3 regions of the Streptomyces sp. NPDC007025 genome follow, and region 3 is predicted to be linked to each of the others. Evidence: predicted binding sites of a transcription regulator. Region 3 holds the regulator's gene; each other region holds the start of a gene.
The links. The regulator HrcA, encoded in region 3, represses chaperone genes, less so after heat shock. The targets are predictions, from matches to a motif close to TTNGCACTCNGNNNNNCNGAGTGCNAA.
Positions count from the first base shown of each region.

Region 1: a site for HrcA is predicted at 1,770-1,796, ahead of groES (co-chaperone GroES). Genes of this name have one in related genera too.
Region 2: a site for HrcA is predicted at 1,658-1,684, ahead of groL (chaperonin GroEL). Genes of this name have one in related genera too.

Region 1 covers NZ_JBIAFT010000012.1:156,600-160,678, forward strand. Annotated here, with positions in the region: gene ACFYMO_RS23790 (hypothetical protein) at 1-95, shown strand, start outside; gene ACFYMO_RS23795 (class I SAM-dependent methyltransferase) at 108-1,295, opposite strand; gene ACFYMO_RS23800 (hypothetical protein) at 1,353-1,727, shown strand; gene groES (co-chaperone GroES) at 1,909-2,217, shown strand; gene groL (chaperonin GroEL) at 2,398-4,026, shown strand.
Region 2 covers NZ_JBIAFT010000017.1:3,089-7,167, reverse strand. Annotated here, with positions in the region: gene thrC (threonine synthase) at 1-167, shown strand, start outside; gene ACFYMO_RS27855 (MoaD/ThiS family protein) at 361-636, shown strand; gene ACFYMO_RS27850 (cold-shock protein) at 1,164-1,367, shown strand; gene groL (chaperonin GroEL) at 1,867-3,495, shown strand; gene ACFYMO_RS27840 (DUF427 domain-containing protein) at 3,645-3,986, opposite strand; gene ACFYMO_RS27835 (GNAT family protein) at 3,983-4,079, opposite strand, start outside.
Region 3 covers NZ_JBIAFT010000004.1:221-4,299, forward strand. Annotated here, with positions in the region: gene dnaJ (molecular chaperone DnaJ) at 1-1,041, opposite strand, end outside; gene hrcA (heat-inducible transcriptional repressor HrcA) at 1,043-2,059, opposite strand; gene ACFYMO_RS08860 (MBL fold metallo-hydrolase) at 2,341-3,084, shown strand; gene ACFYMO_RS08865 (DUF3097 domain-containing protein) at 3,126-3,974, shown strand.

The DNA.
Region 1 (4,079 bases), on a different contig from region 3:
CCGAGGAGACGCTCACCGGGCGGGTCCTGCGCGGCGATTTCACCCGCACCCGCACCTCCCGTACCCGCACCACCCGCACCCGCCGCGGGCGCTGAGGTCCGCGCGGGTCAGGCCAGCGGATGCCCGAGCAGCATGCTGGGCGCGCCCGCGATCCGGGTGAGGAAGACGGTGCAGGAGCCGGGCGCCGCCTTCGGGTCCAGCTTCAGCTTCCGGCGCAGCTCCTCCGGTTCGACGGCCGAGCCGCGCTTCTTGACGGTGACGACACCCACGCCGCGCTCCCGCAGCAGGGCGCGCAGCTTCTTGACGTTGAACGGCAGCGCGTCGGTGATCTCGTACCCGGTGGCGAACGGCGTGGGGTGCACCGCGTCGGTGGTCACGTACGCGATCGTCGGGTCGATCAGCCGCCCCGCCACCCGCTCGGCCAGCTCGGCGACCAGGTGGGCGCGGACCACCGCGCCGTCCGGCTCGTAGAGATACCGGCCGACCGGACCCGCTTCCGGGTCGGGCAGCCCCTCACCGGCCAGGGTCTCCCCGGCGGGCAGCAGCGTGGCGCGCACCCCGCCGGTGCCCGTGCGGCCGCCGCCGAACCACAGCACCGCCTCCTTGACGTCGCCGCCGCAGGAGACCCACTCCGCCTCCGCCTCCGCCGGCACCGCCTCGTGCGGGATGCCGGGCGCCACCTTCAGCGCGGCCAGCGGCGCGGTACGGGCCGTCCGCACGGCCCAGCTCAGCGGCGGCGAGTAGCCCTCGGGATCGAAGACCCGGCCCCGTCCGGTGCGGCGGGCCGGGTCGGCGAAGAGCGCGTCCCAGCCGCCGGTGTCCACCTCGGTGACGTCGGCGCACCGCACCTCGACCAGCTCCGCGAGCCCGAGCGCCGCGGTGTTGGCTCGGGCCACCGCGCAGGTGAGCGGCGAGCGGTCCACGGCCAGCACCCGGATGCCCTCCCGGGCCAGCGCCAGCGCGTCGGCGCCGATGCCGCAGCACAGGTCCACGGCGCTGCGTACTCCGAGGCGGCGCATCCGCCGGGCGCGGTGCCCGGCCACCGGGGTGCGGGTGGCCTGTTCCAGTCCGTCCGCGGTGAAGTAGAGGGCCTGCGCGTCGGCGGGGCCGAACTTCGCCTCGGCGCGGGCGCGCAGCCGGCTCTGGGCCAGGGCCGCGGACACCAGCGCGGGTTCGTGCCGCTGTCGCAGCCGCGTCGCCACGGCGAGCTCCTGCGCGGGCTCGACCCCTCGTACCTCCCGCAGCAGTGCCTGCCCCTCGTCGGAGAGCAGCTCCGCGAACACCTCACGATCCACCCGCCCATTGTCCCGTGCGGCTCCCGCGTCCCGTGCGCCGGGCCCGCGGTGCACGGCGTGGCGGGAGCGCACCGCGCTCCGACCCTGCGGTGCGCCGAGGCGGCCGATGCGCCGCGCGGCCAGGTCACCGAGGTCTCCGGCGCGCTCGGAACCGCGGCGGCGCAGGCGGGCCACGCCGTGCTCGCCGCGCATGGCGAGTGGATCACCGACGAGAAGCGGCTGCTCACCCTGGCCGGACTCCGCTGCTTCGACGCGTTGATCGGCGGGCTGGGGCCGGAGCCGGCGGCTCTCGTCCCGGCCGTCGAGTGGGCCGGGGCGCTGCTGGAGGCCGTGGGTCGGCGGGGCGCGAAGGGGGGCGCGGAAGGGGCGGGGGCCGCCGTGCGGGACCGGGAGGGGGCGCCCGTCCGGTTCGGCACGAGTCGGTGCGGCTAGCACTCCGCTTGACCGAGTGCTAAGCCAGGCATAATCTCGACCTTGGCACTCTCCCCGTGTGAGTGCCAGCAGTACGCGACGGGCAGATCCGGCACCCGCGACGACGGATCTACCAGGTCGCCACTCCAGACATAAGCCCTCAGTTTGACGTATTGAGATCTCCGAAGGGGGAGGTCGGATCGTGACGACCGCCAGCTCCAAGGTTGCCATCAAGCCGCTCGAGGACCGCATCGTGGTCCAGCCGCTCGACGCCGAAGAGACCACGGCCTCGGGCCTGGTCATCCCGGACACCGCCAAGGAGAAGCCCCAGGAGGGCACCGTCCTGGCCGTCGGTCCGGGCCGCTTCGAGGACGGCAACCGCCTGCCGCTCGACGTGTCCGTCGGCGACATCGTGCTCTACAGCAAGTACGGCGGCACCGAGGTGAAGTACAGCGGCGAGGACTACCTCGTCCTCTCGGCCCGCGACGTTCTCGCGATCGTCGAGAAGTAGTACGGCGAGAAGCAGTACGGACTACGGACGCGGCAGCTTCCCGAAGCCGCAGCGTGCAGTCGATACGCGCCCTGGTGCCCGCTCCTCGCGCGAGGTAGCAGGGACCAGGGCGCGGCTCGTACGGGCCGACACGGGCGCGTACGAGACGTGCGAGACGTGTGAGAGGACACAACAGCTTCCATGGCGAAGATCCTGAAGTTCGACGAGGACGCCCGTCGCGCCCTTGAGCGGGGCGTCAACAACCTCGCCGACACCGTGAAGGTGACCATCGGCCCCCGTGGCCGCAACGTCGTCATCGACAAGAAGTTCGGCGCCCCCACCATCACCAACGACGGCGTCACCATCGCCCGCGAGGTCGAGGTCGAGGACCCGTACGAGAACCTGGGCGCCCAGCTCCTCAAGGAGGTGGCGACCAAGACCAACGACATCGCGGGTGACGGCACCACCACCGCCACCGTGCTGGCCCAGGCGCTGGTCCGCGAGGGCCTGCGCAACGTCGCCGCCGGTGCCTCCCCGGCCGCCCTGAAGAAGGGCATCGACGCCGCGGTCGCCGCCGTCTCGGACGAGCTGGTCAAGACCGCGCGCCCGATCGACTCCAAGGAGGACATCGCCTCCGTCGCCGCCCTGTCCGCGCAGGACAAGCAGGTCGGCGAACTGATCGCCGAGGCGATGGACAAGGTCGGCAAGGACGGGGTCATCACCGTCGAGGAGTCCCAGACCTTCGGCCTGGAGCTGGACTTCACCGAGGGCATGGCCTTCGACAAGGGTTACCTCTCGCCGTACTTCGTCACCGACCAGGAGCGTATGGAGGCCGTCCTCGACGACCCGTACATCCTGATCCACCAGGGCAAGATCAGCTCCATCCAGGACCTGCTGCCGCTGCTGGAGAAGGTCATGCAGGCCGGCTCCAGCAAGCCGCTGCTGATCATCGCCGAGGACGTGGAGGGCGAGGCCCTCTCCACCCTCGTCGTCAACAAGATCCGCGGCACCTTCAACGCCGTCGCCGTCAAGGCGCCCGGCTTCGGCGACCGCCGCAAGGCGATGCTCGGCGACATGGCGACGCTCACCGGCGCCACCGTCATCGCCGAGGAGGTCGGCCTCAAGCTCGACCAGGCCGGTCTCGACGTGCTCGGTTCCGCGCGCCGCGTCACCGTCACCAAGGACGACACCACGATCGTCGACGGCGCGGGCAAGGCCGAGGACGTGCAGGGCCGCGTCGCCCAGATCAAGGGTGAGATCGAGGCGACCGACTCCGACTGGGACCGCGAGAAGCTCCAGGAGCGCCTCGCCAAGCTGGCCGGCGGTGTGTGCGTGATCCGCGTCGGCGCGGCCACCGAGGTCGAGCTGAAGGAGAAGAAGCACCGCCTGGAGGACGCGATCTCCGCGACCCGTGCGGCGGTCGAGGAGGGCATCGTCTCCGGCGGCGGCTCCTCGCTCGTGCACGCGGTCAAGGTGCTGGAGGGCAACCTCGGCAAGGAGGGCGACGAGGCCACCGGTGTCGCCACCGTCCGCCGCGCCGCGGTCGAGCCGCTGCGCTGGATCGCCGAGAACGCGGGCCTGGAGGGCTACGTCATCACCGCCAAGGTCGCGGAGCTGGAGGCCGGCCAGGGCTTCAACGCCGCCACCAGCGAGTACGGCGACCTCGTCAAGGCCGGTGTCATCGACCCGGTGAAGGTGACGCGCTCCGCGCTGGAGAACGCCGCCTCGATCGCCTCGCTGCTGCTGACGACCGAGACGCTGGTCGTCGAGAAGCCGGCCGAGGAGGACGAGTCCGCGGGCGCGGGCCACGGCCACGGGCACGCCCACTGAGGCACCCAGCCGTCCGGTGAGGGCGCACCCCGTCGCGGGGTGCGCCCTCGCTG
Region 2 (4,079 bases), on a different contig from region 3:
TGACCCGCAAGCTGATCGAGTCCGGTGCCATCGACCCGACGCTCACGACGGTCGTCCTGAACACCGGCGACGGACTCAAGACTCTCGACGCCGTGGCCGCCACGGCGCGGCCCACCGCCGTGATCCGCCCCAACCTGGCCGCCTTCCGCGAGGCCGGTCTGGCCTGACGGCCCGACCGGGGGTCTTCCGGGGCGCGGTGCCCCGGAAGCCACCGCGGTGCCTCGGAGGGCCGCGGGCCTCGCAGGCCCGCAGCGCCTCGAACGGCTGAAATCCGCCCCCCGGTGTTTGCCCGGTGTTCCGCATCGGGAGTGCCGGAGCGGGCCCCTGGGACGCGTCCCCCTACACGTGAGGAAGATCGACATGAGCGTCAACGTCCGGATCCCCACCATCCTCCGCACCTACACGGGCGGCCAGGCCGAGGTCAGCGCCGAGGGCGGGACTCTCGCCGAGGTGCTGGCGGACCTGGAGAAGAACCACACGGGCATCTCCGCCCGCGTCCTGGACGACGCCGGGAAGCTGCGCCGCTTCGTCAACGTCTACGTCAACGACGACGACGTCCGCTTCGAACAGGGTCTGCAGACCCCCACCCCGGACGGCACCGGTGTCTCCATCATCCCGGCGGTCGCCGGCGGGTGACCGGTCGCCCGCGCGCCCGGTCCGGACCGGGCGGTACGCGGCCGGACCACCGGTGGTCCGCGCGGTCCCGGACCACCGCTCGCCAGCAGGGCCTACGCCGTGGCGTCGCCCCCTCCGAAGAGAAACGGAGGGGGCGATTCCGTGTTTCGGGAGGCGGTAGAGTGACGGGAGTTCCCCCACCCGGCACCCGCCGACCGCCGCGCAGCCCGCGGCGGGCACGGCCGAGGACGGACAGCGCCGCGACGACAACGGGACAAGTTACGGTCGAAAACCGGACGTCAATTGTCGCGAAGACTCCAAATGTCTGGCCCGACTTGCCCCGCTTCAGGGGCAGTTGAGGCTTATTTCCGATCAGTCGTGCCCAGAATTCTCGTCCGATTGACCTGTTGCACAGGGCGTCCGTGCAGATACATTCAGCGGCGGTCGACGCGTTCCGGCGCACGCCCCCGCTTGCTCATGGGGGTGAGGTCTGACCCGGGTTCGCGAAGTGCGGGCTCGCGCAAGGGCCAGTAATAGGGGAGTTAGGAATGGCTCAGGGCACCGTCAAGTGGTTCAACGCGGAGAAGGGGTACGGCTTCATCGCGGTCGACGGTGGTGCGGACGTGTTCGTCCACTACAGCGCGATCCAGATGGACGGTTACCGCACTCTCGACGAAGGGCAGCGGGTCGAGTTCGAGATTTCGCAGGGTCAGAAAGGGCCGCAGGCGGACATGGTCCGCGTGACCGGCTGAGTGTCGCCGGACTGCGCAGAGCTGCAGACACAGCGGAGAAGGGGTCGCGCCCGAGGTGCGGCCCCTTCTCCGCTGTCTGCTGTCCGCTGACCGCTGTCCCGTCCGCCGCCCGCCGGGACTGGTGTCTCCCCGGGGTCCCGGATCCCCTCCCGGGTTCCGCTTCCCGGGCCCGGAGCGACTCCGCCACCCCCGGCCGGGACGCCCCCCGCGGTCGCCCGCGCCTTCCCTCCGGCCTCCGGCCGGGGGCCTCCCACCGACCACCACCCCACCCTGAGACGGCTCCGCCGTCGCTTGCACTCTCCATGCCCGAGTGCTAATCATTGGGTTAGCACTCTGCGAGTGAGAGTGACAAAGAAGGACCGGGTCGGTGAGGCCGCAGCCGGGTGGGGAAGGAACCGCCGGGTCTCAGGCCGTCCGTCGCGGGCGCCACGCGGTCCGGAGAAATCCAACCCTCCCCTTGCGCTCGACGCATGGGGGAAGCCAGGGAGGACCAACCCACATGGCCAAGATCATCGCCTTTGACGAGGAGGCGCGGCGCGGTCTTGAGCGTGGCATGAACCAGCTTGCCGACGCCGTCAAGGTCACGCTCGGCCCCAAGGGCCGCAACGTCGTTCTGGAGAAGAAGTGGGGCGCCCCCACGATCACCAACGACGGTGTCTCCATCGCCAAGGAGATCGAGCTCGAGGACTCCTACGAGAAGATCGGCGCCGAGCTGGTCAAGGAGGTCGCCAAGAAGACGGACGACGTCGCCGGTGACGGCACGACGACCGCCACCGTGCTCGCCCAGGCGCTGGTCCGCGAGGGTCTGCGCAACGTCGCCGCGGGTGCCAACCCGATGGCCCTCAAGCGTGGTATCGAGCAGGCCACCGAGGCTGTCTCCGCCGCTCTGCTGGAGCAGGCGAAGGACGTGGAGACCAAGGAGCAGATCGCCTCCACCGCCTCCATCTCCGCGGCCGACACCCAGATCGGTGAGCTGATCGCCGAGGCCATGGACAAGGTCGGCAAGGAAGGCGTCATCACCGTCGAGGAGTCGCAGACCTTCGGGCTCGAGCTGGAGCTCACCGAGGGCATGCGCTTCGACAAGGGCTACATCTCCGCCTACTTCGCCACCGACATGGAGCGCATGGAGGCGGAGCTCGAGGACCCCTACATCCTCATCGTCAACTCCAAGATCAGCAACGTGAAGGACCTCCTTCCGCTGCTGGAGAAGGTCATGCAGTCGGGCAAGCCGCTGCTGATCATCGCGGAGGACGTCGAGGGCGAGGCCCTGTCCACGCTGGTCGTCAACAAGATCCGCGGCACCTTCAAGTCCGTCGCCGTCAAGGCTCCGGGCTTCGGCGACCGCCGCAAGGCGATGCTCAACGACATCGCCATCCTCACCGGCGGTCAGGTCATCTCCGAGGAGGTCGGCCTCAAGCTGGAGAACGCGGGCCTCGACCTGCTGGGCCGGGCGCGCAAGGTCCAGATCACCAAGGACGAGACCACCATCGTCGACGGTGCGGGCGACAGCGACCAGGTCGCCGGCCGGGTCAACCAGATCCGCGCCGAGATCGAGAACAGCGACTCGGACTACGACCGCGAGAAGCTCCAGGAGCGGCTGGCGAAGCTGGCCGGCGGCGTGGCCGTCATCAAGGCCGGTGCCGCCACCGAGGTCGAGCTCAAGGAGCGCAAGCACCGCATCGAGGACGCCGTCCGCAACGCGAAGGCGGCCGTCGAGGAGGGCATCGTCGCCGGCGGTGGCGTCGCCCTGCTGCAGGCCTCCTCGGTCTTCGAGAAGCTGGACCTGGCGGGCGACGAGGCCACCGGTGCCGCCGCCGTCAAGCTGGCTCTGGAAGCCCCGCTCAAGCAGATCGCGGTCAACGCCGGCCTCGAGGGCGGCGTCATCGTGGAGAAGGTGCGCAACCTGACCCCGGGCCACGGTCTGAACGCGGCGACCGGCGAGTACGTCGACATGATCGCCGAGGGCATCCTCGACCCGGCCAAGGTGACGCGTTCCGCGCTGCAGAACGCCGCCTCCATCGCGGCGCTCTTCCTCACCACCGAGGCCGTCATCGCCGACAAGCCGGAGAAGGCCGCCGCCGGCGCCGACGCGGCTGCCGCCGGTGGCATGGGCGGCATGGACTTCTGAGTCCGAGCCGCACACAGCACCACCACCGCCCGCCGAGGGCGGCGGAAGGGCGGGCACCCCACGGGGTGCCCGCCCTTCCGGCTGTCCGGGCTCCGGCTCCGGGCCACCGGTTCCGGGCTCCGGTTCTCAGCCCGCGGCGGCCACCGCCGTCAGCTGACCTGGACGTCCGGGAAGCAGAGGTGCTTCTCGATGGCCGCCACCTGGTCGTGGGGCTCGGGGTAGGACCAGGCGACGTCCTGGGCCGTACCGTCGGCCAGCGACCAGTACGCCGCGGTGCCCTTGAAGGGGCAGCGGGTGCGGGTGTCGGACGGCGCGAGCAGATCGGTGCGGACGTCCTCGGGCGGCAGGTAGTACCGCACCGGGTAGCCCGTCTCGCGCAGCAGCAGCGGCCGGCTGCTCTCCGCCAGCACCCGGCCGTCGCGGGTGACGACGCGCACGCGTTCGGTGCCCTCCTCGACGGTGATCGTGTGGCCCTTGCCCGGTGTGGTCATGACGCGGTCCTCTCGCTCGGGGGTTCGTCCGGTGCTGCTGCGTCCGCGCCCGGCACGCCCGGCCCGCGGACTCCGAAGAGTGCCAGAGCGGCG
Region 3 (4,079 bases):
GGCCAGCCGCCGCAGCAGCTCCTCCTCCTCCGCCTCCAGCTTGGTCGGGGTCGTCACCTCGACATGCACGATGAGCTGACCCCGGCCGCCGCCGCGCAGGTGGGTGACGCCGCGCTCGTGCAGCGGGACCGACTGGCCGGACTGGGTGCCGGGACGGATGTCGATCTCCTCCATGCCGTCCAGCGTCTCCAGCGGCACCTTCGTGCCCAGCGCCGCCGCCGTCATCGGGATGGTGACGGTGCAGTGCAGATCGTCGCCGCGGCGCTGGAAGGTCGGGTGGGCGTTCTCGTGGATCTCCACATACAGGTCGCCGGCCGGGCCGCCGCCGGGGCCGACCTCGCCCTCGCCCGAGAGCTGGATGCGGGTGCCGTTGTCGACACCGGCGGGGATCTTCACGGTGAGACTGCGCCGCGAGCGCACCCGGCCGTCCCCGGCGCACTCCGGGCACGGGGTGGGCACCACGGTGCCGAAGCCCTGACACTGCGGGCACGGCCTGGACGTCATCACCTGACCCAGGAAGGACCGGGTGACCTGGGAGACCTCACCCCGGCCGCGGCACATGTCGCAGGTCTGCGCCGAGGTGCCGGGGGCGGCGCCGTCACCGCTGCAGGAGTTGCAGACGACGGCCGTGTCGACCTGGATCTCCTTGGTGGTGCCGAACGTCGCCTCTTCCAGGTCGATGTCCAGCCGGATCATGGCGTCCTGGCCCCGGCGGGTGCGCGAGCGCGGGCCGCGCTGCGCCGCCGTGCCGAAGAAGGCGTCCATGATGTCGCTGAAGTTGCCGAAGCCCCCGCCGAACCCGCCGGCGCCGCCGCCCGCGGCCCCCGACGCCGGGTCCCCGCCCAGGTCGTAGACCTGCTTCTTCTGCGGGTCCGAGAGCACCTCGTAGGCGGTGTTGATCTCCTTGAACCGCTCCTGGGTCTTCGGATCCGGGTTGACGTCCGGGTGCAGCTCGCGCGCGAGTCTGCGGAACGCCTTCTTGATCTCGTCCTGCGAGGCGTCACGCTGCACGCCGAGGACCGCGTAGTAGTCCGTCGCCACCTTATGACTCCGCCAGGATCTGTCCGACGTACCGTGCCACTGCGCGTACAGCTCCCATCGTTCCGGGGTAGTCCATGCGGGTCGGTCCGACCACGCCGAGTTTGGCGACTGCTTCGTCGCCCGAACCGTAACCGACCGAGACGACCGATGTGGAACTCAGCCCCTCGTGCTGGTTCTCATGCCCGATTCGTACGGTCATACCCGGATCCTTGGCTTCTCCGAGCAACTTCAGCAGCACGACCTGCTCCTCCAGCGCCTCCAGAACGGGCCGGATGGTGAGCGGGAAGTCGTGCCCGAAGCGGGTGAGATTGGCGGTTCCGCCGATCATCAGTCGCTCCTCGGTCTCCTCGACCAGGGTCTCCAGCAGGGTGGCCAGCACGGTCTGGATCGTGCCCCTGTCGTCGGCGTCGAACGCCTCCGGCAGGTCCTGCACCAGGGAGGGGACCTCGGTGAACCGCTCGCCGACCACCCGGCTGTTGAGCCGGGCGCGCAGATCGGCCAGCACCGCCTCGCCGATCGGCGCCGGGCAGTCGATCAGCCGCTGCTCGACCCGGCCGGTGTCGGTGATCAGCACCAGCATCAGCCGCGCGGGAGCCAGCCCGAGCAGCTCCACGTGCCGCACCGTCGAGCGGGTCAGCGACGGGTACTGCACCACGGCCACCTGCCGGGTGAGCTGCGCCAGCAGCCGCACCGTGCGGCCGACGACGTCGTCGAGGTCGACGGCGCCCTCCAGGAAGTTCTGGATGGCACGGCGCTCGGGCGAGGAGAGCGGCTTGACCCCGGCGAGCTTGTCGACGAAGAGGCGGTACCCCTTGTCGGTGGGGATGCGGCCCGCGCTGGTGTGCGGCTGGGCGATGAATCCGTCGTCCTCCAGCGCCGCCATGTCGTTGCGGACCGTGGCCGGGGACACCTTGAGGTTGTGCCGCTCGGTGAGGGCCTTGGAGCCCACCGGCTCCTCCGTGCCGACATAGTCCTGGACGATGGCGCGGAGCACTTCAAGTCGACGCTCGCTGAGCACGGCGCACACCTCCCGTCCGGCCGCTGGTCCGAGGTCCCGTTTCCGGCGGCTTTCCTCTGGCACTCTTCGTGCCGGAGTGCCAAGCCCCTGGGCCAGTGTACGGCCGGTCACCACAGCCGGGGCAAGGGCCGCCCGCCCGCAGGCCCGACGGTACCCCCCGCCCGCACTCCCGGACGCGGCTTCCGAAGGCGCCTTCGGGGGCCGCTCGGGGGCCGGCCTGCGGAGCTGCTTGCGGAGCAGCCGGGAGCGCAGCGCCCGGGCGCTCCGGTTAGCGTCGTCCCATGCAGCCGTTCGCAGAAGACGCCAGGCAGGACCCGTCGGCCGCCGACAGCCGCTGGGAGCGGATCGCCCCCGGGGTACTGCGGCGCAGGCTGCCGCAGTGGGACGCGACGGTCGGCGCCGTCGCCGGGGACGGCGGCGCGCTGCTCGTCGACACCGGATCCAGCCTGCGGGAGGGCGCCGGAATCCGCGCGGACGTGGCCGCGCTGCTGGGAAGCCGGGTGACGCGGATCGTCCTCACCCATCCGCACTTCGACCACATCTTCGGCACCGCAGTCTTCTCCGGCGCCCAGGTGTACGCGGCCGTCGGCGTCCGCGAACTGCTGGCCCGCGGCACCGACGCACTGCGGGACGACGCCGTGGCGCACGGCCTGCTGGAGGACGAGGCGGGCGAGGCGGCCGACGTGCTGGTGCGCCCGCACCATCCGGTCAGCGGGCAGCTCACCCTCGACCTCGGCGGACGCGAGGTCGTGCTGGTGAACGTCGGCCCCGCGCATACCGAGCACGACCTGGCCGTCCTGGTGCCCGGCTCCCCCGACGTCGTCTTCTGCGGCGACCTGGTGGAGGAGTCCGGAGCACCGCAGGCCGGCGCGGACGCCCACCTCTCCCGCTGGCCGGCCGCGCTGGACCGGCTGCTGGCCCTGGGCGGCGAGGACGCGGTGTACGTGCCGGGGCACGGAGCGCTGGTCGACGCGGCATTCGTCCGCACGCAGCGGGACGAGCTGGCGCGCCGCTCCACGCCGTAGAGCTGGCAGCGGGCCGCGGGGCACGTAGCAGAATGAGCGGCATGCGCAGCCGTTACGACAACCCGGACCTGACCCCTCCGTGGAAGCGGCCCCGAGCCGTGCCGGAGGTGGCCGCCGAGCCGGACCTGGTGGTGGAGGAGGTCAGCACCGGCTTCTGCGGGGCGGTGGTGCGGTGCGAGAAGACCGCCGAGGGCCCGACCGTCACGCTCGAGGACCGCTTCGGCAAGCACCGGGTCTTCCCCATGGCGGCGGCGGGCTTCCTGCTGGAGGGGCGGACGGTGACGCTGGTACGGCCCGCGCCCGGCGGTGGGCCCGGCACGGGCGCCCCGGCCGGGCGGCAGCGGACGGCCTCCGGCTCGCTGGCCGTACCGGGCGCGCGGGCCCGGGTGGCACGCGCCGGGCGGATCTACGTCGAGGGACGGCACGACGCCGAACTGGTCGAGAAGGTGTGGGGGGACGACCTGCGCATCGAGGGGGTGGTCGTGGAGTACTTGGAGGGCGTCGACGACCTGCCCGCCGTCGTGGAGGCGTTCTCGCCGGGCCCCGGGGCCCGGCTCGGAGTGCTGGTGGACCACCTGGTGCCCGGCTCGAAGGAGTCCAGGATCGCCGCGGACGTCTGCGGGGACCACGTGCTGGTGGTGGGCCACCCGTACATCGACATCTGGGAGGCCGTGAAACCCGCCTCGGCGGGCATCCGGGCCTGGCCGCGCGTACCGCGCGGCCAGGACTGGAAGACCGGGGTGTGCCGCGCCCTCGGCTGGCCGGAGCACACCGGGGCAGCCTGGCAGCAGCTCCTGGGCCGGGTGCGCAGCTACAAGGACCTGGAGCCGGCGCTGCTGGGCCGCGTGGAAGAACTGATCGACTTCGTGACGGCCCCGGACAGCGCCTGACCGTCCCGGCGAGCCGCCCGGCCGGGCCGCGGAGGGGTGTCGTGCCCGGACCGCGGGGTGCGCGCCCGGACCGCAGGGGTACGCGCTTCGCGGGAGAGCCGGTGC